One region of the Sutcliffiella sp. NPDC057660 genome, then DNA from elsewhere that is predicted to be linked to it. Evidence: predicted binding sites of a transcription regulator. Region 1 holds the regulator's gene; the other holds the start of a gene.
What was found. Region 1 encodes LexA, which represses DNA repair genes until DNA is damaged. Its sites were predicted from a motif close to CGAACATATGTTCG; they were not measured.
Positions count from the first base shown of each region.

Region 2: a site for LexA is predicted at 9,633-9,646, ahead of ACFVAD_RS01645 (Y-family DNA polymerase). Genes of this name have one in related genera too.

Region 1 covers NZ_JBHVHV010000005.1:68,628-83,866, forward strand. The annotation lists gene ACFVAD_RS06520 (DUF58 domain-containing protein) at 1-11, opposite strand, end outside; gene ACFVAD_RS06525 (AAA family ATPase) at 14-949, opposite strand; gene ACFVAD_RS06530 (ATP-binding protein) at 1,287-2,078, opposite strand; gene ACFVAD_RS06535 (DUF2621 domain-containing protein) at 2,223-2,648, shown strand; gene ACFVAD_RS06540 (CcdC family protein) at 2,663-3,157, opposite strand; gene ACFVAD_RS06545 (response regulator) at 3,297-3,656, opposite strand; gene ACFVAD_RS06550 (cytochrome c biogenesis CcdA family protein) at 3,767-4,477, opposite strand; gene ACFVAD_RS06555 (aspartyl-phosphate phosphatase Spo0E family protein) at 4,708-4,869, shown strand; gene ACFVAD_RS06560 (ABC transporter ATP-binding protein) at 4,967-6,766, opposite strand; gene ACFVAD_RS06565 (ABC transporter transmembrane domain-containing protein) at 6,770-8,518, opposite strand; gene ACFVAD_RS06570 (YneF family protein) at 8,655-8,876, opposite strand; gene sirA (sporulation inhibitor of replication protein SirA) at 8,968-9,399, opposite strand; gene ACFVAD_RS06580 (YdcF family protein) at 9,672-10,169, shown strand; gene tkt (transketolase) at 10,216-12,222, opposite strand; gene ACFVAD_RS06590 (DUF896 domain-containing protein) at 12,313-12,543, opposite strand; gene ACFVAD_RS06595 (YneB family resolvase-like protein) at 12,588-13,262, opposite strand; gene lexA (transcriptional repressor LexA) at 13,400-14,017, shown strand; gene ACFVAD_RS06605 (hypothetical protein) at 14,169-14,714, opposite strand.
Region 2 covers NZ_JBHVHV010000002.1:169-15,407, reverse strand. The annotation lists gene ACFVAD_RS01710 (DUF3889 domain-containing protein) at 1-56, opposite strand, end outside; gene ACFVAD_RS01705 (hypothetical protein) at 178-675, opposite strand; gene ACFVAD_RS01700 (DUF2935 domain-containing protein) at 839-1,651, shown strand; gene ACFVAD_RS01695 (DinB family protein) at 1,926-2,408, shown strand; partial or broken gene ACFVAD_RS01690 (NUDIX hydrolase) at 2,419-2,841, shown strand; gene ACFVAD_RS01685 (hypothetical protein) at 2,955-4,640, shown strand; gene ACFVAD_RS01680 (hypothetical protein) at 4,718-5,197, opposite strand; gene ACFVAD_RS01675 (hypothetical protein) at 5,252-5,437, opposite strand; gene ACFVAD_RS01670 (ArsR/SmtB family transcription factor) at 5,806-6,852, shown strand; gene ACFVAD_RS01665 (MFS transporter) at 6,875-8,092, shown strand; gene ACFVAD_RS01660 (zinc dependent phospholipase C family protein) at 8,178-8,828, shown strand; gene ACFVAD_RS01655 (NUDIX hydrolase) at 8,885-9,319, shown strand; gene ACFVAD_RS01650 (YqzH family protein) at 9,340-9,531, opposite strand; gene ACFVAD_RS01645 (Y-family DNA polymerase) at 9,712-10,968, shown strand; gene ACFVAD_RS01640 (YolD-like family protein) at 10,985-11,311, shown strand; gene ACFVAD_RS01635 (HPr family phosphocarrier protein) at 11,403-11,642, opposite strand; gene ACFVAD_RS01630 (SPL family radical SAM protein) at 11,738-12,577, shown strand; gene ACFVAD_RS01625 (CDGSH iron-sulfur domain-containing protein) at 12,618-12,830, opposite strand; gene ACFVAD_RS01620 (iron-sulfur cluster biosynthesis family protein) at 12,997-13,332, shown strand; gene ACFVAD_RS01615 (DUF2552 family protein) at 13,329-13,577, shown strand; gene ACFVAD_RS01610 (ATP-binding protein) at 13,727-15,239, shown strand, end outside.

The sequences.
Region 1 (15,239 bases):
CAAGTTACCATTTCTAATTTGTCGCCTCCACTGGAACCGTCACACGCGATAACACTTCATTTAAGATCTGCTTGTTCGTTTTCTTCAAGGATCCTTCCATGGTAAGGACGATACGGTGGCTCAACACATATGTTGACATCTTTTTAACGTCCTCAGGTAGAACATATTCGCGTCCATTGATATATGCACTGCCCTGTGCAGCTCTCATCAGCGCCAATGTACCACGGGGACTGACTCCCACTTCAATTTCCTCATGGCTTCTGGTCTTATGAACAATTTCCAATATGTAATCTTCTACAACCGAAGATACTTTCACTTTTTTAACATCCTGTTGGAAATCTAAAATTTCATCTTTAGAAAATAGGGCAGTCAAATGCTGGATCGGGTCGTCCTCCCTGTAACGGTTCAGGATCTGCTTTTCTTCTTCAAATGTTGGATACCCCATATCAAGCTGAATAAAGAAACGGTCCATCTGAGCTTCGGGAAGAGGAAACGTTCCCTGTTGGGATTCAATTGGGTTCTGAGTCGCTACCACCATAAACGGACCAGGGATTGGAAGCGTCTGTCCATCGATCGTGACCTGGCGTTCCTCCATAACCTCAAGTAGACTCGATTGTGTTCTTGGCGTAGCACGGTTAATTTCATCCGCCAAAAGGATATTGGTCATAATGGGTCCGGGACGAAGCTCGAAGGTCTGCTCCTTAGGATTGAAGAATTGAATTCCTGTTACATCACTCGGCAAAACGTCAGGAGTAAATTGAATTCGTTTGAAATCCGCCTCCACCGTTTTTGCAAAGCTTTTGGCAAGCATTGTTTTCCCAGTTCCCGGAACACTCTCAAGTAGTACATGACCTTTATTAATTAATGCGTTGAATAGGAGCTCTACCACTTCTTCTTTTCCAATAATGACATCGGCCATCTTCCGCTTTAACTGTTTTACTGATTCCATTTTCCTAGCACCCCTTTTAGTTTTCTATCTATTTAGAATTATTTTACCATTATTTCTTGCAAAAAAAGACAAATTAACAAAAAATAGCCGATATTATTTATCTATTATTTTTATGAAAAGCAGTGGTTCTTAACGTGTCAAGGCAGTAAGGCAGGTACTCACGGGACGAAAAGGGGTGATTCTTACCGTGTCAGGGCAGCAATTCGGCCCCACACGGTACAAAAAACGATTAAAATACATGATTCTCCAAAGATGATTCTATTCATAAATAATCCCTCAATTTCCCCACAAAAAAACTCCACTAAGCAAGCTTAATGGAGTTTAATATGGTATATGCTTAATCTTTAAACATGGTCAAATCCTTTGTCCGATAGCTTTCAGGGGTGACTATGGAGATCAATTGATTTTGACTCATCTTATTTTTTATTCTGTCAGCTATTCTTTCGCCGTAACGTTTGGTTAAATCACCTGGGTGTATATTGGAAGTAAAGACGATACTTTTTCCTTGGCGTTGATTCAAAATGGAATAGATTGTCTGATCCACCCATTCACTGATCCGCTCCACTCCCAGGTCATCGAGGATGAGCACATCCACCTCTGCGATAGCCTTCATGAATCTGCTTTCGGAGTAGCCGGAGTCGTTTTCCCATGATGCGACAATGGTGTCCATCAGCTTGGGTACATCAAAAAACATGGCAGTAATGTTATTTTGTTTAAAATATTTATACAATCCGACTGCCAGATGCGTTTTCCCCCGTCCGGTCCTTCCGTAGAAAAACAGGTTCTCTTTTCCGGTAAACTGATCAAAGAAATCAATGGTACTCTCCAACGCTTCCCCTTGACTTGCATATTCCACTTTGAAATTTTCGAGTGTTGCACCCTCGAGTTCTCTTGGAACGATACAGAATTGTTCAAAGTATTTATGCTTTCTGCGTTTCTCCGCTTCCATTGTTTCTTGCGCCAAACGGCAATCACATTCATTTTCGAATTCCTGCCATTTCCCTTTGTTCTCGCCGCCAATAATCTGCATACGAACTCGTTTGACTTCCCTGTTGCATTTCGGACATACTCTAGAAGAGATGATTTCCGTCTTTCCCATATTCCCTATTACAGCTCCAATTTTTTTCAATGCGGCCACCTCCATATGACTGTGGGTATTATATTAAATGTATCGTTCATATTAATTTAAATAGTATCAGTGTTTTACTAGTGCAATTATAATAGTTTCGGGTATAATAATACAAGAATGTTAACGAGTTCGGAGGGAAAGAACATGTTAACCGGATGGTTTTTATGGTTAATTTTATTTTGGGTAGTGGCGATGGTTGGTTTGTTGGCCATTGGCGGATTTTTCATGTTTCGAAAATTTTTAAAACGTCTGCCAAAAGAGGACGGCTGGTCCGAATTGGATTGGCAGGACTATTATATCAAAGAAACGCGACACATGTGGCCTGAGGATTTAAAATCCCTGTTGGAGGAGCTCGTTTCGCCGGTACCGGAACTCTTTCGGGATATCGCAAGGCAGAAGATCGCAGGTAAAATAGGTGAGCTTGCCTTCAAAGAAAAAGCAACAGCCATTACAAGAGAGCATGTAGTCAGAGGGTACATCCTGGCAACTCCTAAACGGGATCACAAATTTCTCGTAAAAAAATTAAGAGATCTTAACATCGACCAAACCCCATATCAGCACCTATTCTAAAACGAAAACCTCGGTTAAACCGAGGTTTTTATCGTTGGCGGAAATTCCGCACTTTCAAGCTTCTTATATTTGATATACATAGCTATTCTCCACGGAACGATCATCCCAAAAGCCAGTAGCCAGAACATGCCTGTCAGCTCTCCGATGTCTATGGTCGTGCTTAACACCAGCTTCATCACGATCCGGATGACGAGCAGTCCCAATAGGATAAAAATGAATGCTTTCGAACGCTTCAAATAAATATCAGATTCCCTGATTTCGAATTTGGAGGTTTTAATCAAAAAGATGGAAAAAACCGCCCCTACAGAAAGCGCTTCGATAATTTGCAAGGAGCTCACCCGAAATTCAGGAAACAGAAACATTAATGCTCCCGAACTCATAAAGATAGGAGGTAAGATTATTTTTTTCACTGATGAAGGCCTTTTTGCCGCCTTCATTCTAATAAAGATGACTAGAAGAGCCATACATACAGCGAATATCGTAGATAGAATTGTTTGCACTAAGATCATCCCTTATTTTCACAACTTTTTCCCTTTACTATTATACCGAAAAAACGAAATAATAAAAGCGATTATCAAAACCCTTTATACATTCAGAAAAAAATAAACTGCCATTCAGCAAAAGCTTAAATGACAGTCTATCAGACTATTATCCTAGTACTCTCTTAACCGCTTCCAACACTCTATTCTCATCAAATGGCTTTACGATGAAATCCTTGGCACCTGCTTCTATCGCTTCCACTATTAAGCGCTGCTGCCCCATCGCTGAACACATGATGATTTTTGCTTTCGGAAACTGACGCAGGATTTCATGAACCGCATCTATTCCGTTCATTTCTGGCATGGTAATATCCATTGTCACGAGGTCAGGTTGAAAATCACGATAAAGTGAAACAGCCTCTCTTCCATTCTCGGCCTCCCCGACAACAGTGTGGTTGGCTTTTGTTAAAATGTTCCTAATTGTTAGCCTCATAAATTTTGCATCATCCACCACTAAAACATTAGCCACCGCAGAAATCCTCCTTATGTCCTATAAAAAAGTTTTTATTTTCCTATATATCCAATTTTACTTTACCCCTTTTAAGAGGCGTACGCAACTAAAAACTATAGTGTCTTAAATTAAAATCCTTGGAATCCACCGGTAATTCTTGTAAACCAGGCAATGATTTTTGTCATCCAGTTAAAGAACAGTAAAATACCCATCATAATCATCGCATAACCGCCGACTTTCATGATCAGCACATGATTACGTTTAATCCAACCTAGTTTTCCGATGAAAAATGATAGGATGAAGAATGGAATCCCAAAACCCAGCACATAAGCTGTCATATAGATGACACCTGAAGTCGGATTGGAGGCTGCCAAAGCCATTACGCTGATCAGGATTGGACCGGTACATGGCGTCCAGCCCGCAGCGAATGCCATCCCGATCAAGACGGTCCCGATAAAACCGGAAGGTCTGTTTTTAAATGAAAACTTCTTGTCCTGCATAAGAAACTTGGGTTGGAATACACCAAGTATCACAAACCCGAAAAAGATAATAAGTATTGCTCCTACTTGTCGGATCAGATTCTGATATTGAGTGAAAAATTCTCCGATGAAAGATGTACTGAAACCTAATGCAATGAAAATAATCGAAAAGCCTATCAGAAAGAATAACGTATGTAAAATGCTTCTCTTTTGCAGCATCCCTTTCTCATCTTTCAGTTCCCCCACCGACACACCGGTAATATAAGATAGAAACGCCGGATATATCGGCAGCGTACATGGTGAAATAAAAGATAAAAACCCTGCTCCAAACGCCAATAATAAAGTTACATCTGCTTCCATGCTATCACTACTCCTACACATTTATATCTTTCTTAATAGTATCAGATTCCATCCTTGTTAAATGCCTTTACTTTTAACATTCTATGACGAAAACATGACAATCTTGCACTTAACTTTTTCACTATTATGACAAACATTAAAGTACCATTAACTTGAAAATATTCTTTGAATTCCCTATCGGATTCTTGTATAATAATGATACGAATTGGAAGAAGAAAGGAAACCCAACATTGGCTACTAAACAGGAGATTTTACAACTGATCGAAAAAAAACGCATAGAGTTAATAGATATTGTTGCAAAATACGGAATGTCCTCTTCTAAAACTTTAAAGATAAGCCAGGAACTAGATATTCTATTAAATAAGTATAACCATTTAATTGTACCTAAATAATGATATTGTTACATAGTGAAAAGAACCATCAGCGGATTAATGGTTCTTTTCTTTTTTGACTTTGTCAATTGACACTATTGTTTCACTAAGGAGGCTTTTAAGAATGGCCCACTGCATCTTCCACTTTATCGGGTTGGCCGTTTTGGAGAAGATACATTTTATGGTAGAGGCCCTCTTGATTTAAGAGCTCCTTGTGTGTTCCCCTTTCCACTATCTCTCCCTGGTGGAGCACAAGTATCTGCTCTGCATCCTGTATAGTCGATAATCGGTGAGCGATCGCGATGGTGGTTCTTCCTTTTCTCATCTTTTCGAGCGCCGATGAAATCGCTTCTTCGGTTTCGGTGTCAATATTGGCGGTCGCTTCATCCAGCACAAGTATTTTCGGCTTAGTCGCAATGGTCCTTGCAAATGCGACAAGCTGCCTCTGCCCGCTTGAGAATGTCGCACCCCTTTCCACTACAAGCTGCTCATACTGATCCGGCAGTTTTCGAATAAAACTGTCAGCCTGGACAAACTCTGACGCTTCCACAATCTCTTCATCTGTAATAGTTGTATCATGCAATCGAATATTATGATTGATGGTACCATAGAACAGGAATGGATCCTGCAGTACCAACCCCATCTTCTTACGGAGTTCTGCATCCTCAAAATTGTTCAATGACACACCATCCAAAAGGATTTCTCCTTTTTCAAGCTGATAGAAACGCATAAGCAGATTGATGATCGAGCTTTTACCGCTTCCTGTATGCCCGACAAGTGCAACGGTTTCCCCTGGTTTCGCTTTAAAGGATACATTTTTGAGCACATCCCTTTTTCCGTCATAGGAAAAGGTCACATTTCTGAACTCGATTTCCCCTTGAAGGATCACAGGCTTTACGTCGGCTGGCAGGGCTGTGGGAGCCAATTCCTTTTCATCAAGCAAAGAGAATACTCGGGAAGCGGATACGATTGCCTGCTGATACATTGATAGCCTCATCATCATCTGGTTCACAGGTTCGAAAAAGCGCCCCAAGTAATTGACAAAAGCATAGAGAACACCAATTTCAATTACGTTGCCGATCGACGAAATCCCAAAGTAGCTTAACACCAGTATCAAAGAAAGCACATATACAAAATCGATTGCCGGGCGGAGTAATAGACCATCCAATTTGATGTTTTTGACTCCCGCCTGATAGTGGGCCTCATTGATTTCGGCAAATTCACGTCGAAGCCTGCGCTCCTGTCTGAACACCTGGATGATGGACATCCCCTGCAAGGACTCGTTAAGCTTTGCATTTAGCTGGCTGAGTCTTTCTCTCATATCGGCATAAAATCGCGAGCTGAAATGGCGGTAGGTTGCCATGATCCCGAAAATGACTGGGATGATCAGAAGGCAGAACATTGCTAATTTGACGTTCAGGAAGAACATGGCAAAAAATATTCCGATAAGGAAGACACCGTTCTGGACAAAGGTGGAAATGACACTTACAAACATGTCCTTGATGGCTTCTGTATCATTTGTCACTCGTGAAACGATGCTTCCGCCAGGTGTCTTATCAAAAAACTTCAAGCCAAGGCTTTGCACCTTCGAGAATATGTCTATCCTCAGCTCCTGTATTATTTTCAGTGATATCTCCTGAAACTTTAGTAGCTGGAAATAGGTGATAAATACCTTGAGTACAAGGATTCCTAAATATAGAGCTGCAAGGGATATGATAGGTCCCCTCTCCATCACCTGAGGTGTCAGGTAATCATCTATGAATACTTTGATGATCAGCGGACCTACAATTTCACCGATTGTTGCCAAAACCAATAAGGTGAAAGCAAAAATAAACTGCTTCGTATGCGGTTTAGTATAGGATAATAGTCTTTTAAGTACGATTCTCTGCTGTTTAGCTGTTAAGGTTTGATTGTTCATCTTTTAGCCCCCATGCTCCACTAGGGATTCCAATGCCTGTCGGTGGTACATATCTCGATACCAACCTTCTTCCTCCATCAACTCTAAATGCGTCCCCGTTTGGACAATTCTTCCATCATGCATGACCAAGATCAGATGTGCATGGCCGATTGCAGATAATCGATGTGAAGTGATAATGGTTGTTTTCCCTTGACGATTTTCTTTTAATGCGTGTAGGATGCTCTCTTCTGTTTTGGCATCCACCGCAGATAGGGAGTCATCCAGTAGGAGAATTTCAGGATCCATCAATAGCGCCCTCGCTATGGACAGCCGCTGCTTTTGCCCTCCGGATAATGATACTCCTCGCTCACCCACCATTGTTTGATAGCCGTCGGTGAACTGAATAATGTCCTCATGAATGTTTGCCAGTTTTGCAGCATGTATAATTTCTTCAAAGGATGCTTCCGGAACGGCAAAAGCGATATTATCCGCAATTGTTGCAGAAAACAGGAAATGATCCTGAGGTACATAGCCAATAGCCTTCCTTAAAGCTTCAAGAGAAAAGCTATAAGAAGAGTGTCCTCCTATCGTAATGTCTCCTTCCACACCATTGAATTCCCGGATTAACACTTTTAACAGAGAAGTTTTTCCGCTACCGGTTTTACCGACAACACCAAGCGTCTCCCCCTGTTTAAGTGTAAAGTGAATCCCCGTCAGGAGCGGCTCCGGTTCATTAGGATATGTGAATGTATTGACATTAAAAATGATATCGCCTGAAGGAACTTTCGTGTTGGGATCAGTTCCATCCAATATATCTACCTCTTCCTTTAACAGCGAAGAAACTCTATCATAGGATGCCCGTCCCCGCTCCACGATGTTGAATAGCCAACCAAACGCAAGCATTGGCCAGATCAACAAACCAAGATAGGTAGTGAAGGCAATAAGCTCCCCAATTGTCAGTTCCCCTTGCAGGACGTATTTTGAACCGAAAGCCATAGCCAGGAAAAAGGATATCCCGATAATCAACCCGATCGTCGGATCAAACAACGAATCAATTTTCGCTACCGTTACATTTTTCTTAACAACATCTTCAGCCTGCTTTTCAAACTCCTCGATATCCTCTTTTTCCTGTCCGAACGTTTTAATGACTTTTATACCATTTACGCTCTCCTGCACCTTATCATTCAGTGAAGAAAATGCTGCTTGAGCTTTATGGAAGGTTCGATGCAGCAGCGTTCCGTAGTAGTTAGTGGAAATCGCCATGAAAGGTAAGGGTATCAGACAGATAAGAGTAAGCTTCCAACTGATGGTTGTGGCCATGGCAATCAGCACGAATCCACCTGTCATGAAGGAGTCGACCAATGTCAGAACTCCGGCCCCTGCAGTCTGCTGAATTGCCTGCAGGTCATTTGTGGAGTGAGCCATCAGATCTCCCACTCTTCGTCTTTGGTAGAAACTCGGTGACATTTTTGTAAAGTGTTCATACAAATTGTTGCGCAATAACCTTGCCAACCTGACTGAAGGACCAAAGATCATGATTCTCCATAAGTACCTTAAAAAATATACAATGATTGCAGTCCCTAATAGGATAAGCATCAACTGCAAAATCAGGTCCTTTGTCAGTTCCCCTTCAGCGATATGATCGACCGTCATACCGACGATTCGTGGAGGGACGAGCTCCAACAGGGCAACAAGGGCCAGCATGAATACACCTGGTATATAGGACTTCTTTTCCAGTTTGAAAAACCACCATAAATCTTTAAATATACTCATCGTACTCCCCCGTTAACATTCTTACTTATCTATGTAATCAACTTAGATAGTTTAGCAAAAATTCTAATATTTAGGAAGATTATTTCATTAAATTAGCCAAAAGAAAAAGCACTCATTTGACTGAGTGCCCTATCGTTTATTTCATTTGTTGGTTGCTCATTGCTTTCATCATTTGGTTGATTTTCTTTTGGGATGGTTTCATTCCCATTTGCATCATCATCACGCGAAGCATTTGCTCATTAATCGGCGGGTTTTTCTTCAGGTAAGTCATCATGTACTTACGAGCGATGAAAAATCCTAGTGCAACTCCAGCAATCAAAGCCAGAACAATAAGCAAAATCCAAATCCAAGGTTGCATCTAACATTTCCTCCTCTAAACTATGTCTACCAATGTAGTGTACTAAACCAACTATCATTATACAACATTTTCCGCTAATTTTCTCTATACCCTAGACATATTTTCTCTGTTTTATCGGCTGCAACCAGCCAAACCGACCAGATTTGGTATCGATAGCGAGGAAGTATGGTGCCTGTTTTCTAATAACTTCAAAAAAGATCGCCTCTGCTTCAAAAGACCCAGAGGAGGACAGCTTCAAATATTTTTCAAAAATCGACAATTTAGCTATTGATTCTCTTTTTTCTATTTTGTGCTGATAGGATTGCGACTGGTAACCTTCTATTTGTTTCATGGAAGTTTCTAATGCCTGCTGGAGGGGGAAGGTCGGTATGGGGATGGTGATGTAATCGACCTGCTGCTTCACTACATCTTGAAGTTGATCCACTTGTTCATACTGCTGAAAGAGCTGAAATAATTTCAATTCATTGCCCGCATAATGCTTCGCAATTTCTTCCTCTATGAGATAGATCATATAATGGCGCAAACAAAACCCTCCTAACATCCTCTTTTATATTATTATAAGGAATGATAGAGGAAAGATTTGTCTGTTGATGGCGCGACTATTGACTATTTTTGTTGGAACTTGTCGAAAGCATCAATTCTGAACAATAAACTCCATTATCATGATACAATTTTAGGTAAATAACAAATAAAAGGACACATTTTATGAAAATACGAGGAGCAATAAAATTATTATTAATTGTTTGTTTACTTTTTGTTTTTTATAACGGATACAATATATGGTCTTTCAGCAAAATGAATGAGTTGGAGAAATCGGATGCCGCTATCGTACTTGGGGCTGCCGTCTACAACGGAACTCCTTCTCCAGTTCTCAGAGAAAGAGTGAACCATGCTATATGGCTGTATGAAAATGAGTACGTTGAGAAGATAATTTTTACAGGTGGAAAAAGCAGGGAGGACAGCCTTACAGAATCGGAAGCAGCAAAAGAGTATGCTAACAGTAAAAAGGTTGCATCCGGGGATATTCTTATAGAGGTAAATTCAAAAATTACAGAAGAAAACTTACTCTATGCTTTGGAAGTGGCAGAGGCTAATAAACTTAACACGTTTATTTTGGTCAGCGACCCCTTGCATATGAAACGAACTACTATGATAGCCGAGGACTTCGGAATGGATGTTAGATCATCTCCAACACAAACCTCCGCATATAAGACCTATAAGACCAAAATTCCATTTTTCTTTCGTGAATTATTTTTTCTAATAGCGTATAGAGTGACATTGCCTTTCCGCTGAATATACAAAAGAGCCATGCACGTATGCATGGCTCTTTTCAAATATATTAGTTATCCAATAGCGCCTTCACTCTAGCAACTACGTTCTCAGTAGTGAAGCCATATTCCTTCATGATTCTTTCTCCAGGAGCAGAAGCACCGAACGTGTTGATTGCGAGGATATCCCCTTCATCTCCTGTGTAGCGCTCCCATCCTAGTGGAGTTGCCATTTCGATTCCAAGACGTTTTTTCACATCTTTTGGCAATACGGAGTTTTTGTACTCCTTGGATTGCTGTTCGAAACGGTCCCATGATGGCATACTTACAACTGAAACATCGATGCCTTCCTGTTGAAGTGCAGCTTGAGCTTCTACAGCCAATCCGACTTCAGAGCCGGTTGCAAGTAATAATGCATCCGGAGTTTCCTTTTGTGCTTTGGAAATCACGTATGCACCTTTTTTCACGCCTTCTAATGCCGTCTCGCTTGTTCCCTTGATCGTAGGAAGATTTTGACGAGTCAATACAAGAGCAGTAGGTGTTTTCTCTGATTCCAATGCCACTTTCCAAGCAGCCGCAGTTTCGTTACCGTCTGCCGGGCGAATCACGGAAAGGTTCGGCATAGCACGCAAGGATGGCAGTTGCTCGATCGGCTCATGTGTAGGCCCATCTTCTCCAACCGCAATACTGTCATGTGTAAATACATATGTTACAGGCAGCTGTTGAAGTGCAGCCAAGCGAATAGCTGGACGCAGGTAATCGGAGAATACGAAGAAAGTTCCACCGTATACTTTTAGTCCACCATGCAATGCCATACCGTTTAACGCCGCACCCATTCCGAATTCACGTACTCCGAACCAGATGTTTCGTCCGCTGTAATCTTCCGGAGTGAAGTCCGCTTCGTTTTTAATATTCGTTTTATTGGAGCCTGCAAGGTCCGCAGAACCTCCAAAGAAATAAGGAACTTTTTTAGCGATTGCATTCAGCACTTCACCGGAGGAAGCACGGGATGCCAAGCTTTTCCCATCTTCATAAACTGGAATCTCAGAATCCCAGCCTTCAGGCAATTCGCCATTGATTGCCGCTTCAAGCTGCTGACCCAATTCAGGATATTTCGCTTTGTACGCATCAAATAGTTCATTCCAAGCCTCTTCAGCCTGTTGCCCTTTTTCAGCTACCGTTTCACGGAAATGCGCATATACTTCTTCCGGAACATGGAAATCTTGTTCAAACGTCCATTTGTATGCTTCTTTTGTTAGCTTCATTTCATCGGCTCCAAGTGGTGCTCCGTGAACATCAGACTTACCGGAAAGATTCGGGGAACCAAATCCAATAGTCGTTTTCACTTCAATCAGTGTAGGTCGATTAAGGTCGCTCTTCGCTTCTTCCACTGCCGCCGCAATCTCTTCCAGGTTATTTCCGTCCTCAACACGGATGACCTGCCAGCCATACCCTTTGAAACGCAGTTCTACGCTTTCAGAGAAGGAACGGTCGAGATCACCGTCAAGAGAGATATCATTGGAATCATAAAGAACGATAAAACGTCCCAGCTTCAAGTGGGAAGCAAGGGATGCTGCCTCACCAGAGACACCTTCCATCAAATCGCCGTCTCCACAAATGCTGTATGTAAAATGATTGACCAATTCCATATCTTCTTTATTATAAGTTGCTGCAAGATGACGTTCGGCCATTGCCATTCCCACACCCATTGCAATACCCTGTCCAAGTGGACCAGTCGTTGCATCTACACCTGCAGTGTGGCCGAATTCAGGATGTCCTGGAGTTTTGCTGCCCCATTGACGGAACTCCTTCAAGTCATCCATGGATAGATCATATCCGCCTAAGTGCAATAGGCTGTATAACAGCATGGAGCCATGACCAGCAGATAATACAAAACGGTCTCTGTTGAACCAGTTGGGATTGTTTGGGTTATGGTTCATGAATTTTGTCCAAAGGGAATAGCCCATAGGAGCAGCCCCCATCGGCATACCAGGGTGGCCAGAGTTCGCTTTTTCGATTGCATCGATAGATAATGTACGAATTGTGTTAATGGAAAGTTGATCTATATTGTGTGTCATCAATTCCATCCTTTCTTTTTATCTGATTTTTTATTGGAAAAATTATATTTTATCATAAATAGTATGTTCCAATGTTCTGAAAAAAAGCGATTAATGCTTTAAATTCTTTTTTGTTTCCTTTAGCTTCTCTGGTGTAACATCATTGCCCTCCGGATCTACAATGGTCACGGATTGCAGCGTGTTATCCATGGAAGCACGAAAAGTCTTGATATATTCTTCACGAAGCTTTTTTTGCTCAGCAGCTTCTTCCATTGAAAGACCTTCTGCTTTGGATTTCTTTGATAATGCATTAATTCTTGCGATTTTTTCTTTTGATAGCATGTAAAACCCTTCTTTCATCCTAGTAAACACATGCTTTAATCTTACTAGAGGGAATCTTTTTTTACAAGCAAACCGCCGTCCTTCTCATCAATATACTCCTTATAGCGCCTATGGACAGTCGCCTTGGAGACATCATACCCAAGCCCTCTTAGTGTAGCTGCAATCTCATGGAAGGTCAGCTTGTTGTTACGGAGCCTTGCGATTTCCTCCACGGGAATATCAATTTTTTCTCGGCCCGGGCTTGCATGGAGGTTGGAAAGGTTCTTGGATGGATCATATCCATTCCTGACTGCCCGCTGCATCCCTCTTTTGATTTTGAGGTTATGTAATTTCCGTTGATATTCCTCCACAATCCCTACAATATCCAAGACCATGGAATCTGAATCCGACAGCGACACTTCTCCATTGTCTGTAATGGTGAATATCTTCACCTTATGCTTTCTCAGCCAATGCAAGAATGCTATCTTGGCATTTCCGCGTCCCAAGCGAGTTTCATCCTGTATGAGGACGACATCAATTTCCTGGTTGGACGTGATTTCGATGATTCGGAAAACCCCTTCCCTATCCAGATCGAAACCGCTCGCCTGCTCTTCTATCACTTCTACAATTTCAATTTGGTGCTGCCCGGCCAACATGAGCAGCTCTTCCTTTTGTCTTACCAGTGACGTTTCCTGTGTCTCTTTCTTTGTACTCACTCGGCAATAGATGATGCCCTTCATCGTAAACACCCCTATAAATATCTAGATTACTTATTATCAGGCGAACAAATATTCCTGTCAATTATTCGAACTTATGTTTGTATTTTTGATGAGAACATGCTATACTATTCATAATATTAATGATAGAGGTGCGGAATATGAAACTATCAAAAAGGCAACAAGATATCCTGAATTTCATTAAAAAAGAAGTACAGGATAAAGGCTATCCCCCATCCGTTCGTGAAATAGGCGAAGCGGTAGGACTTGCTTCGAGCTCCACAGTCCACGGACATCTTGCCCGCTTGGAAAGCAAAGGGCTTATCCGTCGTGACCCTACCAAGCCTAGAGCCATTGAGATCAGAGATATGGAAGACGAAATGACGCCAAGGATTTCTGCAGTCAATGTTCCAATCATCGGTAAAGTAACTGCTGGCCAACCTATCACAGCCATCGAGAACGTCGAAGACTACTTCCCGCTGCCTGATCGCTATGTAGCACCAGATGAGCAGGTATTCATGCTGGAGGTTATGGGAGACAGTATGATCGAAGCAGGAATCCTGGATGGTGACTATGTCATTGTACGCCAACAGCAGTCTGCCAATAATGGGGATATTGTCGTTGCGATGACTGAGGATGATGAAGCAACTGTAAAACGTTTCTTCAAGGAAAAAGACTATATCCGTCTCCAGCCTGAAAACTCCACGCTTGAGCCGATTATTGTTCGTAACGTGAGTATTCTTGGTAAAGTGATTGGTGTATATCGTAACATCCACTAAAAAAGAGGCTGGGACAAATAACGGGTTCTTTTCCCTATCGCAAAAACTCTATTTACGCAATAATTTGTACACTTAATTGCACCGCAAAATGCGGTGTTTTTTTCATCTAAAAAAGCAGTGGAAATGGTATTTTCCTCTGCTTTATAATTTGTTATTCTTTTGTTGTAAATGAGAAGCCATACGTTTTTTCTAACTCTAACAGCATCGAACGCAAACTTTGAACTTCCCTGTTGTTGTCAACTACGAAAATCTGATTATCTTTATAATGAAACTCCAAACTTTGCTCATTTGTTTCTTCATCTATAACTAAGTATACCTTTTCTACATCCTCCCAACTGTATTTGATTTCTTCTTCGAAAGGAGCATCAATAAAGGTGAACCCAGCAGTATTCATAACATTAATTGGTTTTAACCCAATATACATAAAAGCAATTGCCAAAAACAGGGAACCTATAACTATAATGATTTTTTGTTTGTAAAAAAAGTAAGATGCAATGGAGCCTATCATTAAAAACAACCAGGCTATCCCAAAATACCAATAGGTAATGCTAGGTGTTTCTACAACCCAGACAGAAATCATATCCAAAGTAGCTCTTTGAAGAATGTACGGAAGTAACCAGATTATTAATGGAGATAAAACCAACAAAGCGATTGCACTTACCATAAAATAATGTTTTTTTTCATAATTTTTTTTCAAAGCGATACCCCCTCTTTTATTTTTACGTGTTATATATGGTTTAGTTTCAAAATATTTTTATTTTTGAAAACAATTTTACTGAAAAGTTAGGATACAATTAAACGTAAATAAACCCATAAAACCTTTATATATCAACAATAAATGCCTATCAATTTATATTACAAATTGATAGGCATTTTAACTTACATTTTTATTGATTGCGATAGATAACGGAAACTGTTATGGGACAAAAGTGTTTTAGCCTAGTAAAAACCGAACCAATTTGAGATTTCGTTCAAATTGGTTCGGTTTTTTAAAGAATTTAAATATGCGTTTATGTTTTAGATTACACTAGTGGTTGATTGGAGTGCAAGACGTAGACTCCTGCGGCAGCAGTGGCCAATTTGAGGCCCCGCAGGCGAAGCTGAGGGAGCTCACGGGTCACCCACGGAAAGCGAAGTCTTACACGGAAATCAATAGCGATATTTAAAGCCGGCACTTACATTATTCGTCTTTTTGTTAGATTTTTTTAGTTTTGTCCCAGGA
Region 2 (15,239 bases), on a different contig from region 1:
CAATTAGCGTAAGGGGGAACTTCTAATTTTGTATTGGCGTATGCCATCTCTTTCATATTAAATGATGGGCTTATCCCTGCATATATTGAAAAAATCATAAGAAATGCAACCAGCACTCTCATTTTATTTTCCTCCTATTCTGTTAGATTTCACGAACAAAATGAATAGCATTGCTCCTTACTTTATAGTTTCTTTTTCTGAACATAGTGCGTGAGGGGGCGGTGAATACTTTTCATATATTACCTGAAATCCATACATCAGGATTGATTTCACCAAAAAAAGTAGTGATAACTGAATCTTGGAGAACCTCACAAGAGTTACATATCCAATTCTTTTAAACCAATCGAGCATAAAATAAGTAAATATTGTATCAATAATTATATTTACCTTCATATATAGCTTGAAATTTCCAAAGGTGTATTTCAATATCCAGAGAGATCCAACAAAGAAAGGCCCTAAAATCAGTGGCATTTCACCCAAGACATTCGGTCTAATTGCAAATGGAAACCACCACCATTTTCTCTTTTCCGCTACCAACCCCTCTACAGTTACATATAAACACATAAAAATGGTCCCCGGAAGAAACCGTTTAAACGACGACTTCCCCATAAACGGGGCAGTGACCCAGGGTAATATGGTCATTAAAAATATAATGAAGTTTCTTGTATTTCGCATTAGTTTACATCCTTTATGGTTCATGATAAGTATATTTTTCCTAATCTTTATCAAGATATGTGCATGTATTTTTATTAAAATACGATAAATCATTTCTACTTCCAAATTCCTGTCGTAAATATATAGTAGAGGGAATGGAGAGGGAGGAGATTTGCAAAACTATATGATTTCAGTATGGGAAGAGCATTTTTTTTGGCTGGGAATTTTACAAGATCATGCTTATTTTATAAGGGACCATCTTTCACCCACAGAAGTGGAATATGTGAAAACTGCTCAGCAGTATATTAATTGGTTCGGCGAGCTCAATAATATGTTGGGGAATATTTCTAAGTCCGCTAATCACTCAGATGAAACCATGATTTACTTTTCTCAGAGGGTCTGGCCAGTTGCGAAGGGTTATTTTGATTTTGAGGGAAAGTTGCAAGCCCTTAGAATCGATAACCAGGTGAATCTGAATTTATCCCCTACCTATTTGAATGGTACGTTGGCTGAGAATCAAGAGTATCTAAGGATTTTAAGCCATTTGGTTCAGGGGAAAGAACCCGAGCATCTTCCTCTAGTAAATCTGATGGATTTGTGGCTCGAAGATCAACTGGGTCATGCATTGCTGTTCGAGGATTTGCTGGACCCAATCGAAATTGCTGCAAGACGTCAAACAGAGGCCTATATTGGAATTTATCAGGGCTTTATGGTGCAAAATCGAATATTAAAAGGATATCTGCGTTTCAAAGAGCCCGGTTTTGCCAGGCAGAGGGAATTCGCCAACGAGGTCGGACAGACAACCTTGGAAATGAGCCAGTATATTTCTACTATGGTTCATAAATTCAAAGAAAATAAGCTGCTAAACGATTCCACGTTAACATTTCTGGAGCATCATTTTCCGGAAACCTGTTATTTTATCAAAAAGCTCAGCTATTTTGCGCCAGATCTACAGAATGAGGCGAGTAAATGCTCATTGAAAAGGATTTCCTATTAAAAATATCTATGAAATGGCGCTTCCGCAATTGGAAGGGCCATTTCATTTTTTGATTGTAGCTGAGTTCGTGCGAAACAATGGGGAGTTGATGCCAAACAGTAGAGAGTTCGTGCCAAAGTGACCAGAGTTCGTGCCGAAAATGGTAAAGTTGATGCCGAGCAATTTTGCACGATACCGCTTCGCTCAATTGACAGCAGAAAAGAGCCGCAATAAAAAGGGATTTTTTCCATGTTTAAGGAATATAGACTGTAAGCATTATTTTGGAGGGATAAGCATGGAGATGATGTTCAAGTACAACTGGATGGTACGGGAAGAGTGGTACCGCTGGTGTGAAGAAGTGGAGGAAGTTGAGCTGTTGAAGGAACGGACGGGTGGAGTGGGTGGTATTCTGCATACCCTTTTTCACATTGCTGATGTGGAGTGGAGCTGGATCCGGATCTTACAGGGGAAATCCGAATTTACAGGTAAGTTTGAGGACTACAGCAGTTTAAAATTGGTTCGTGAATTGGATGCTTCCTTCCGACCGGAAGTGCAGCAGTTTGTGACAGATTGGGACAGCAATTTGGAGAACAAGCTATTACACCTTCCTGGGCGGGATGGCAGAGTTGAACTGTTTACTTGGGGCGAAGTAATGCACCATACCCTTGCACATGAAATACATCACATCGGGCAGCTATCAGTATGGTCAAGGGAATTGGGCCGCAAGCCGGTCTCTGCCAACCTTATTGGTAGGGGCCTAGTTATTCAAGAAAAGTGAGGTGATTACCATGCAAAAATGGTACGGTTCAGCAGGCGTCTGCATCAATGAACATAAAGAGATTCTGATGGTCCTACAGGGGAAGCCAGACGAAGAGAAGGTCTGGACGGTCCCATCTGGCGGATTGGAGAAAGACGAAAGCTTTGAAGAATGTTGTGTGAGGGAGTTCAGGGAAGAGACGGGGTTTGAAGTGGAAGTGATTGCCTCATTGAAAGTGAAGCAAGGAACTACATACGGAATTGACGTGGAGGTTCATTATTTTGTGGTGAGAGTGGTTGGAGGAACGTAGCAGATCCAGGATCCTGACAATCTTATCCATGAAATTGCTTGGAAAAGTGCAGAGGAATTGATGGAATTGAAGCTTTCTTTTCCGGAGGATAGACACTATTTGCTGGATTTAATCGGATGCATTAATCTTAATAAGGCCAATTGAGTTTATATTTTTCTGCATAGGCCAAAAGGATGATGTGATTTCATTTTTTGTCCATTAGAATTAGTCCAAAACTTGATTTTTTATATGAAAATTTCTACTAAAAAGGTGAAGAGATGAACGAGTTGAAGATAAGAAGTATGATGAAGCGCCTTAGGAGCGAGGATCCCGGAAAGCGTTTTGAAGCACTTGGCACTTTGTATGAATGTAAGGTCGAAAAGGACTTGGAAATCAGGGTCGATTTGTTAAAGGAAATGGTGAGGCTAGCTGCCGGCAATTTTCCTGAGTCTGTTGATGGGTGGGACAACCCTTCCTATTATTTAATCGACTTTGTGTGCGATTATCCCATGCCTGAGGTGATGGAACAATTATTAAAGTATTTTGACCGCCTGCCCTCGGATGCAAAAGTGAGAGTGTTGGAATTATTCTTGGCGACCGAGGATGAGGAATTATTTTATGAAATGGAAGAGAAGCTCGTTGCTATGATGAAAAACGAGGAGGTTCAGCTTCCTGTGGATCAGCTCACTCAATACCCTGTCTTTCTGCGGGATGTAGTGGAGCGTACTTTTGAAAAGATACATTCTCCTCATTATAAATTTACGATGTATGAATTTATCACTGCCATCAACGAATCCGACCTGGAATGGGGCTACAGAAAGGAAGACGTTCTTCCACTGATTCTTTCCGACTATAAAAAGCTGAGGGAAGAGTACTTTTCCTACGACAAAGATTATCATGCCAGATTTGTGTACACTTCCTGGAAGGAAAGCTATTTTACCGTCCGTTATCATATGAATCTGTTAATCGGGCTGATGAACTACTATTACTCAAAGGAAGCGGAAGAGAATCTGAGGGAAGCCTTAGGGTTTAATGACCCTGTCATCCGCTCCAAGGCGATTCATGTGTGCATCGAAAAGAACATAGATGTTGAAAATGGTCTAATCGAGGAACTTGCGACCAATCTCGAAAGTGCCGAGGGCCTCTATTGGGACCTGAAATCGAGCAACAAGGAACACCTATATCCAATCAAGGAAAAGAAGCAGCCTTTATTGGCAAAAGCTAAACTCTTCACTTATCTTGTCTACCTGAGGGATGAAGAAGGTAGGTTGATGAACAAATTTCCGGAAGAGATCCATGTGCAGGATACGATTGAAACGGAAAATCAATACAAACAGCCCGTGCGCTATTATCTGATGAGCTTCAAGGAATCCGGCACCGATTATGTGGCTTGGGTCGGCGGCTATTCGCTCGAGGACGGGGATGATACTGCCCATGTCTGGGAAGGAACATACACGGATTTTGTAGAGCTAGACTCTAAATCCCTGGATGGGCATAAGCAGGATTTCTTTTCAAGACGGGAAGAGATGAGTCAGAAATACCATGAAGAAGTTCATTATGAAAGTGCACCAAAATTACCAAAAGGCTTGTGGTTCTTCTACGCGATTCTCATTTCGCATTGGGTGAGAGTGCTGTTAAATGGGGTAGATGATGAGGTGTACATTTCTATCGGATTTACTGGGCTTGGTCTGCTTCTGACTGCCTATGAAATGTGGAAAATCAAGCGCAGCAAAATTTCCATCGTGGGACAGGAGCTTATTGTGAATAGAGGAAAGGACACAAAAGCGATCCGCATTCAGGACATAAAAAAGGTGAAATACAACAAGAAGCAAATCGAAATCTTTAATAAAGAAAATTCTCTGCATCTTCAAGTTCCATTGAAGTGGGTGAACTATGACCACTTTTCCTATGTATTGAGAGAGCAGACGCAGCATTTGCGTGAGAGGCCGTTTATTGAAGAATAATTGAAATTGTGCGATCTTTTTCCACAGAAGCTATTAAATTGCATCAGAAAACGCAGGGTTTTTGAAATCCTGCGTTTTTAATAATTAGTCAATATCAAATAATAGTATTTTGCATCCTGTATTGATCTACTTAGTTCAACTGATGACCAAAAGGCTGTATATATAGCAATCACTGCCAGTATAGTAATAATTGCACTGCCTTCTTTAAGGATTTTTCTATTTTTCCTATAAAGAATAAAAGCTGTAATGACAATAATTAAAAGGTAAGATGCCGATATGATAAATTTTGCTGAAAGTACTTTACAATCACTGACCGCACTCATAAAATTTTCTAAATCATCTTCGTTGTCGATACTTTCTATGATGCTAGAAATATCTCCTTTGTAGCCAACCTGCCAAGTAAAGGTATTTTGCTCTTTTGCTATGCTATACTGATAGCCCATAGCTTCTCCATCACTAATAATTCCTGAATATTCTTCTTTATCTTCTTCACTTTGGGAACAAGCCGTTAAAAATAAGGTGAAACAAAATATCGTAAGAACAATACATTTTTTCATTGGATTCCACCCATCTACCAGTATCTCCTATGTAAATCCATGTTCCTTTTATCTTTACCCCTTTGTTTTTCCAAGCAAATTTAACCCTACTGCACCCATTACAAGAGTAACGCCTATTACTGTCACCACAAATGCAAGGTCGGCAGCGTTGCTTGGTAATACGCTATGAAACCACCATAACTCGATAATGACTACCAGGGCCCATAACATATATACTGCTGCTAATCTGTCATTCCTCAAGTTTCTCTCCCCTTTATGTAATATTCTTCAGCTATATTCCTGACTATCAGAGTAATACCATTTATTCTTATAATACCATAATTATTCCATTTAACTGTCTGAATATCTTGACTATTACGTTCGAAAAGTAAATATATTAATATAAATAAACTCGTGAGTGGGGATGAGCACGATGATAGTTCCTTTGCAGAGGTTATGACGGGATTCCTATAAGGGACGAGTTGGTTTTGCAGAAACGGCTATAGTCATTAGTGAATGAAAAGCATACATGATCTTTTTTTTGAGACAAAATTCGAAAAAAGTTGAATATTTAATTCGTTATATATAGAATTAGAGTATTCAAACAATTGAAGGTGAGGATGGTAAAAATGGAAGTTTTAAACCTGACAAGCAGGAAGAGGGAGACCTATCAGATCAGAGTGGAGTACTCCTTGCTATGGGAATGTGCATTGGGGATCGCTGCCTTTACCAATACCCCATTATTGGATAGCTTGGAAAAACCAAAGTCATACTGGGACAAGTTAAAGAGTTCTTTTTCAGAAGAATTAAGGGAACAGTTGGTTATAGTGGAACGGGATAATTCATGGAAAGCTCTTCTTCAGCTCCTTCATAGGGAAGAATTCAATGAATTACCAGATTTTATTTCCAATATCAGCAGGCTCCCGGAAAAAGAATTCAGATTTCATTGCCTTCCTTTTATTGGGGAGACCTACCAATCCATAAGAGAACAGACGGCATCAGGCAATCTTGCTGCATTGGAAGAAATGAAAGCTCTGTCACAAGATAATCCCTTTTTCCCTCGTTATATAGAATATATTTTTCATGTAGAGGTGGAGGTTCTAAAAAAACACCTTATATCTGTTTTTACGTGTTGGTATGAGGAAGTGATACGAAACGATAGCGCTGATGGACTTTTATCATTTTTGAAGACAGATGGTGAAGCAAAAAAACAAATGGGTCACAAAATGAGTCCGGAAGAGCTTGTGGAATGGGCGACAGGTGGAGTGACATACCAATCTGAGCCAGGTGTGTCAACGGTTCTATTAATTCCCCAATATATCTATCGTCCATGGAATATTGAGGCAGACATCGAGGGAATGAAGGTTTTCTATTATCCTATTTCGAATGAAAGCATGTTTCCTGACAATAAATATGTCCCTGACAACTTTCTGGTTTTAAAGCATAAAGCATTGGGCGATGAGGTTCGTCTCCAGATTGTTAAGCTCCTTCATGAAAAAGATCGAACCCTTCAAGACATCACAGAACATCTCAACATTGGTAAATCCACCATACATCATCACCTGAAAATTTTGAGAGCAGCCAAGCTGGTGGCGATTCACGATTCGAAATATGTTCTTAAGAAAAATGCTGTTCGATCATTAGCAAAAGAATTAGCGCTGTATTTAGAGCAATGACAACACAAAAGGGTGTGAGGGATTGAGGAATATATTAAAAAACCGTTCCTTTCTATTTGTATGGATGGGAACGGCCTCCTCGGAATTGGGAGGGGCGTTTGGCACCTTTTGCAATTCCATTCTTATCTATCAATTGACAGGTTCAACACTGGCACTATCTAGTATGTGGCTGCTTTATTTTATTCCATCACTTGTATTGCAGTTGTTTATCGGACCGTTTATTGACAGGTGGAGCAGAAAATGGACGATGATCATTTCGCAATGGATGAGGGGACTGGTCTTTCTGTTGCCCCTGCTTGCACTTACGACTGAAAGCCTGCAGCCCTGGCATATCTTCGCTGTCCAGATGGCAGTCGGGTTAATCACGCCCCTTTATACACCAGCTTCTCAAGCTTTGACCCCAACGATTGTTCCAACCTCACAGCTACATGTCGCCAATGCCTATCTTGATGGAACGCTTCGTTTAATGACCTTTCTGGCCCCAGTCACTGGTGGGTTGGTGGCAGATTACTTTGGCGTTAAGCCTACTCTGACAGCTGTTAGTCTATTGCTATTTTCCAGTGGATTCTTACTGTTGTTTATCCAGGAAAACAGGGTTGCAGAAAAAATTCGAAAGTCATGGATAAGCCAGTTCACGGAAGGAATGGTCTACTTTTTCAAGCAGCCTGTTATTGTGTGGCTTGGTGTTTTTCTGGCATTTGTCCAATTTGGAGTGGGAGTGACCATGGTCATCACGCTTCCCTATATTACAGGTGAACTGGCTGGAACCTATGCACATTACGGCTATTTCATGGCGAGCTTCCCTTTAGGCTATGTGATCGGCTCCTTCATGGTCGGTAGAATAAAGGTGAAAAGTCGCCGATTTCTGATGCTAGGTGCATTGACGGTAGGGGGAATGACCTTCTTTTGGCTCGGCTTCAACTACAGTATATATGCTGCACTTTTGACAGAAGGAATAGCAGGAATCGCAATGGCGATATTTAACATCCATAACCTTACCATCAGCCAGCAGGCAATTCCTTCTCATCTAATGGGAAAAGTTTTTTCCGTAAGGCTTTTTATCATTAGGGGAGCCATGCCACTCGGCGTACTTGCCGGTGGGATATTAAGTGAGATGTGGGGCATCCGGCCGTTGTATATTTTGATTGGCACCATTATTTCTACTGTTTCCATTGTGGGGATGACGCATCCTTATTTCAAGTTTTTGGATGGTAGGACGGCGAAAGGAAAAGTTGCTTAATTAATATCACATACTCCTAATAAAATGTTATAATTTTCATAATTATTCCATTAATGAAAGGGTGAGCAAAATAGGTTCTCGTATCATGCACCTTATCATTGCCAATAGAATCGCTGAAAAATTTTCCGTTACAAATAAATCTGCTTTCCTTTTAGGGGGAATTGCACCGGATGCCGTCTCCCCCAAGGACCTGTCCCACTTCTTTACCGGAGATGTTCAGGACTATTCCAGAATGATCGATTACAGTGGGTTTTTGGAAAAATACCGTTCCTCCCGGCAATTGGACTATATTCTTGGATACTACACACATCTAATCGCAGATGACCTTTGGCTGAAGGGGTTTTACTTGCCTTGGCTGAAAAACAGAATGGAGCAGGATCGAAATATTTTGGCGCTTTATCATGAGGATTTCCGCCTTCTGAATGCGAAGCTGTTGGATTATTACGGACTGGATCGTGAAGTGTTGGAGGAAATGGAGCACAGTAGCGCAATGGTTGATCTAGAGGAAGTGACCACAAAGGATGTGCTGGATTTCCTGCCGTTTGTAAAAGGGGATATGCAGTATCCAACCGAGGACCTTAAAGCACCTTTGAAGGTTTTTACCCTCGAGCAGATAGTGGGGTATGTGGAAACGTCGGTGGATAAAGGGATCATACATATTAACAAGGCATTCGGGAGTGGGGGGAGCAATGAACCACCCTTGGAACAAAGTTATGTTAATCGTGGGCGCCGGTAATTGACCTAGTACCGGATAATACTGATGAAAAAAGCAGTTTGAAAGGGGAGTTTTACATGTTTCATGTAAATGTGGAAGGCGCGGTATTTCGGGATGGAAAGTGGTTAGTGATAGAACGGAGTAAAAAAGAGGGCCACGCTGGAGGATTGTTATCACTTGTCGGTGGTACGGTCGATCCGGAAGGCTTCTCTTCCAATATTCTGGAGAGAACCGTCCAAAGGGAAATGTTTGAAGAGGTTGGAGTAAAGGTGAAGGACGAGATGATTTATGTGAGAAACACTTCCTTCATACTGGACGAAGGCAGCGAGGTAATCGATATCGTGTATCTTTGCGAGCTATTGGAGGGGGAGGAGGCATTTGTCAAAAGCCCGGATGAGGTGGAGTCGGTACACTGGCTCACCGCCGAGGAAATCATCGGGCACCCAGATGCCCCTGTCTGGTTGATCGATAGCATAAAGGCAGCCGAGGCTGTCATTAAAGTCAAAGCTTGAGACTCCGATCTCAAGCTTTTTTACTGGCTCAAATATTCATACACTACATCATTGACCACTTCAAACACATCAGTTTCTTCCGTCTGTAAAATCTCCGTAATTTCTGCTGTCATCCTTATGTAATCCTCTTCACTCAGCGGCACCGATTCGAGGTCATGCTGGTACTGAATGAAACAATTTCTGATCATCTTGCGCAATAATTTATTTTCCACGTTTTCACCCCGTTATTCCTTTAGTATAAAGGATTTGCGCTCAAAAGATGAGCCCATCGTCGAAAAATGTCGGAAAAAGTACTGGAATTTACCATTGAAACCGAACGTATATTCGCTTATCATTGGGTATATACTACTAATACGAACATATATTCTGTTTTAGAGAGGTGTGACCCTAAAATGGATTACAGCCAGATGCCAAACAACAAGATTCTTTGCGTAGATATGAAAAGCTTCTATGCCAGCTGCTCCGCTGTCATGATGGGGCTCGACCCGCTCTCCTGCTATTTGGCGGTAGTCGGGGATACAGAGAGGCAGGGGAGTGTCGTCCTTGCCGCTTCCCCGATGCTGAAAAAGGAATTCGGAATAAAAACGGGCTCCCGTCGATTTGAGATACCAAATGATGAACGTATTCACGTGGTCAATCCCCAGATGGCGACCTATCTTCGCATCTCCACCGAAATAACCCGTCTTTTCAACCGGTACGTCCCTAAGGATGCGATCCACACGTATAGTGTCGATGAGAGCTTCCTGCAGGTGGACGGAGTGGAAGGCCTTTGGGGGGATGCCACCATCATTGCGCAGAAAATAAAAGAAGACATGGAGCGGGAATTTCAGCTTCCATGTGCCATCGGAATCGGACCGAATATGCTGATGTCCAAACTCTGCCTGGACCTCGAAGCAAAAAAGAAGGGCATTGCCGAATGGACCTATGAGGATGTCAAAACGAAACTATGGCCCCTTTCGCCTTTGCGTGAAATGTGGGGAATCGGTTCAAAAGTGGAAAAAACACTCAACCGTATGGGGATTTTCAACGTGGGCCAGCTTGCGAACTATCCGCTTGAGCTGCTGGAGAAGAAATTCGGGATCATGGGTAATCAGCTTTATCATCATGCATGGGGCATCGATCTGTCAGAGCTCGGTGCGCCCATCATCCAAGGGCAGATCAGCTTCGGGAAAAGCCAAATCCTGATGCGCGACTACACCGACCCGGAGGAAGTGAAGCATGTCCTTCTGGAAATTTGCGAGGAGGTGGCAAGAAGGACGCGCCATCACCGGAAAGCCGGTCGGACGATCAGCCTTGGAATCGGATATAGCCGCGACGAACTTGGTGGAGGCTTCTATCGCTCCCGGACGATGGAGCGGGCAACGAATATTACCATGGATCTCTACAACACCTGCTTGGAATTGTTCGAAGAGAATTACGAGCATAAGACGGTGAGAAAAATAGCTGTCTCCATCTCAAACATCATCGACGACAGCGAGATGCAGCTTAGCCTGTTTGAACTCGAGCGCCCGAAGAAAAGACAGCTCGGCTACGTGATGGATCGCATTCGCGGAAAGCATGGCTCGAATGCATTGCTTCGGGCGGTTTCCTATACAAATGCAGGAACGGCGAAGCATCGTAGCAGACTGGTTGGCGGACATAAAGCATAAAGGAGGTGCAGCAAGTATGGCAATACGTGATCGAGGAACCATCAAATGGACGTCCATGATGCTGCCGGAGCATGTGAAGCTGCTGCGGGACTGGACAAAGGAAGATCTATATGAAACAAAACCGGAACTCGACGAACAGCGACTCGAAGAAATGAATGAGCTGTTTTGCGAAGCGATGGAAACGGGTAAGGAAGTAACCATAACCTATTATGAAAAGAGAAGATACCATCTGTTCGTAGGAGCGGTGCATCATTTGGATGCCTACCAGCGCCGGTTGCATGTAGTGGATAAGTTTGGTGAGGCGAGCTACCTATGTCTGGAAAATATTTTGGATATCTCCTGAAAAAAGACGAATATCCTTCCCCATGAAAGAGGAAGGATGCCAATGAAAAGAAAGGTCAGACTGCACGCAGATGCGTCTGATCTAATCCTATTTAGACCTGTTCAAAATAGCCAAGATCCAAAATCGCTGCAAACACTTCGTCACCCTCATCGGAAGTGACTTCAACCTCTTGGCCTGGCTGAAGCGCAAGAGCCAGCACACCAAGCAGGCTTTTCGCATCCACTACCCAATGCTCCTTTTTAAACAGTACCGTGCCAGGATAAGAGCTTGTTGTATTGACAAGGCTGCTGGCGGATTCCGCAAAAATGGGCTTTAACACTTTAAGTTTCATTTATATCTTCCCCTTTGGACTGTAATACTTATAGTATAGAGAAAATGATGGAAACAACAAGAGAAAAATATTGATATCAAATGAGGAGAAAGAACATGAAAATAGACGTGACAGAAAAGACACCGCAAAAAATCCTCACTCCGACAAGCGGATTTCTCGAGGGCTATACCCATTCCTTGAACCCGTATATCGGCTGTGCTTTCGGATGCTCCTATTGCTATGTCAGGCAGAGCCCGGTCGGATTGTTTCGGAAACAGGAGTGGGGGACCTGGGTGGATGTGAAAAAAGGGGTGGCAGAAAAGCTAAAGAAGGAGTTGCTGCTGCTTCGGAAAAAAGAAAAGCAGGTTGTCATCTTCATGTCATCGAGCACAGATCCCTATCAGCCAGTCGAGCACAAGGAGCAGGTTACACGAACCTTACTGGAAGTGATGGCGGAAATCCAGCCTGACTTTCTGTTTGTACAGACAAGAAGTCCCATGGTGACAAGGGATATTGATTTGTTGGCGAAGCTTGGGGAGAAAGTGATGGTCAGCATTACCGTGGAAACCGATCTCGAGGACGTGCGGAAACGCTTTTCCCCTGCAGCACCGCCCATTCCCGCCAGGTTGAAGGCATTAAGGGAATTGAGGGAAGCAGGCATTCCAGTACAGGCAGCCGTAGCCCCGGCCTTGCCATTTTCGGATAGATTCCCGGAAAAGCTTACAGGACTTGTGGACCGTATTTGTGTGGATGATTTTACAGGTGACGGAAGCGGTGGCAAGCGGACAAACCGGTTGAAAATCGGGGAGCGGTTTGACGGATTGGAGAAGGAAGAGTGGTATGAGGGAGATGTCCAGAGACGCGTCTGGGACAAACTGAATGAGGTGTTTTCACCCGAGAAGCTGATCCTTAGTCCAGAAGGGTTCATGCCACCAAAAAAGAGTATGGAACCGTAAAGGCCCATACTCTTTTATGTACATGATAGGCTGAACCGTATTAGTCGTTCAATACTTGCTCAGCCCGCACACAGGACTCGAAATTCCCTTTATGGGAAGCATCGCAATATGGAAGCTTCTTGGAAAGGCCGCAGCGGCAAAGTGTAAATGCAGGCTTGTCCGGGAATTTATTGCCTTCTGCATCAATCAGCTCGACATCTCCGGTTACACGGAAACCCCCGTTATCCAGGACTTTGATCGTTACTTTTGACATTGGTAAAACCCTCCTTCATATTCAGATATTAGTATCGTACCTACAATTACCCAATTTTACAATAAGAACTTGTACCCCTACCATCCTTTCCAAATGCCTTCTGGTTATACAATCGGGTAAAATATGGTACAATCAGGCTAACAATGAAACAGTGGAGGCATGAAACGTGAAAGTAACGTTCACAGAAACAGCAGCAGAACGAGTAAAAGCAAAGCTTGAAAACCAGGAAGGGAAATGGTTGAAGCTTAAATATGATACAGACGGATGCGGGTGTGTGGTGAGCGGGGTCTCCGCATTATGGATCACACCGGAGAAAGAGGACGATGATGTGGCATTGGACACCAATGTCGGGCCACTATTAATGGAAAAGTCAAAGTTGCTCTTCTTCGATGAGGATATGACGGTCGATTTCGTGGAGAGCGCCAACACATACATGCTGAAGTGTCCAAGCCAGATTTTGAACCCTCGCATGTCACTACTCGTAGTGGAGGGAACGAAATGAGTGTCGAGGGCAAAATCAACTCCTTAAGGAATGCCGCTCAATCCAAAACCTGGGCATCCTTCCTGAACAATAATCACCCGTACAGCCTACTGCACTGGTCGATTGGCGGCATCAATCATGAAGATAAGGATGTATGGCTTCTGCAGGACGAAGTGACATTTGAAGTGCAGGAATTTGCAAGCTTGGATGTTGCCATCGAGTGGATAGCGGCAAATATGGAAGGTATTACGGATGTGCTGGGTTAATTAATAGAAAACTGTGGAACAAGCCAGAGATTGACTCTTTGGCTATTTTGTTTGCAATCCAGAATCACCGAGAACTTCGTGCACATATAGACACACTAGGGTATACTTTTTACGTATAAAGTAAATTAAAGTCAAGAGGGTTGATAGACATGTTGGATAATTATATAGCGAAGGTACGGGAAAGATGCCTTGAGTATAAGTTAGATCCAAATGTAATTCCTGTCTTTACAAGGTTATCCAATGAGGAACTTGCCAGAATACAAGGTGAATATAAAGCGAGATTACATATTATTAGATTGTTTATGGATAAATTTTTAGGGAAAAGCAAAGGAATTCCCTTATTGGTTGCAGTGACAGATGATAAGGGGAATATTATTGAATATATGGGAGATGAAAGTCTCGAGGATACGGTGGTCAATCAAATCGGACTGCAAAAGGGGGTCCAGTTTACGGAAGAGAAGGCAGGGGTGAATTCCGTTCTTGCAGCACTGGAGCTACAGATGCCGGTGCAGGTGATAGGGGATGATCACTATTATCAATTTCTCCATCTAACGGCCTGCTACAGTGTCCCGTTGTTTCTTCAGAAAAAAGTAATCGGCACGATTTCCATGATGACATTCCTGCATGTAGCGAATCCGATGATTATGGCTTCGTTGGAAACTGTGGTGGATTCCATTGAACGGGAATTGGATTTGCGCGAGCAGAACCGCTATCTCGATGAAATGAATCAGATGATCCTGGAACAATCCAAAACCGGCTACATCGTCCTTGATGAAAGTGGAAGTATAGTAAAAGTAAATCCAAAAGCGAAAGCCATCCTGGACAAGATACCTGACTACTCTTCCATTAAGGATATATTGCAGCTAAGAGAGGTTCATGAACAATACAAAAAGCAAGATGAAGAACTACAGGATTACGAGATAATTCTCCAGAATGGAACGGAAAATAGAACCTGCCTCGTTGACTTTTTTCCATTTCAGGCAGGGACCCTGATTCAGATCCGCGATATAACGGAGTATAAATTGACGGAGGCCTATATCCAAAATGCTGAGAAACTCTCCATCGTCGGACATTTGGCAGCGGGTGTGGCGCACGAGATAAAAAATCCGCTCACCACATTAAAGGGATTCATTCAGCTTGTTCAGGAAAATAGATACAGTGACACCTATCCAGCCATCATGCTAAATGAAATTGAGAGAATTGACCAGATTACAAACGAATTTCTCGTTTTGTCGAGACCGACCGTACAAGCGAAGGACTGGTATGATGTCCGGGAACTTGTAAAAGAAATCGGGGTGCTCTTATCGAGTTTCGCAATCAGCAAAAATATCGAAATCACCCATAGCTTTAAAGATATAGAACCTATCTTTTGTGATGCTAATCAGCTAAAGCAGGTATTCATCAACCTTGTGAAAAACAGTGTGGAAGCAGTCGGCCACAATGGAAGGATTGACATAACGGTCGAATCACCCAACCCTGAGAGTATATTGATCCGTTTTATGGATGATGGGGACGGATTTCCGGAGCATATCCTAAAGAGGATGGGTCAACCATTCCTTACTACAAAAGAAGATGGCAACGGCCTTGGGGTCATGGTCTGCAAGAGGATAGTGGAAACCATTCATAATGGCCAGCTGATCATTCATAATAAGCAAGACGGCG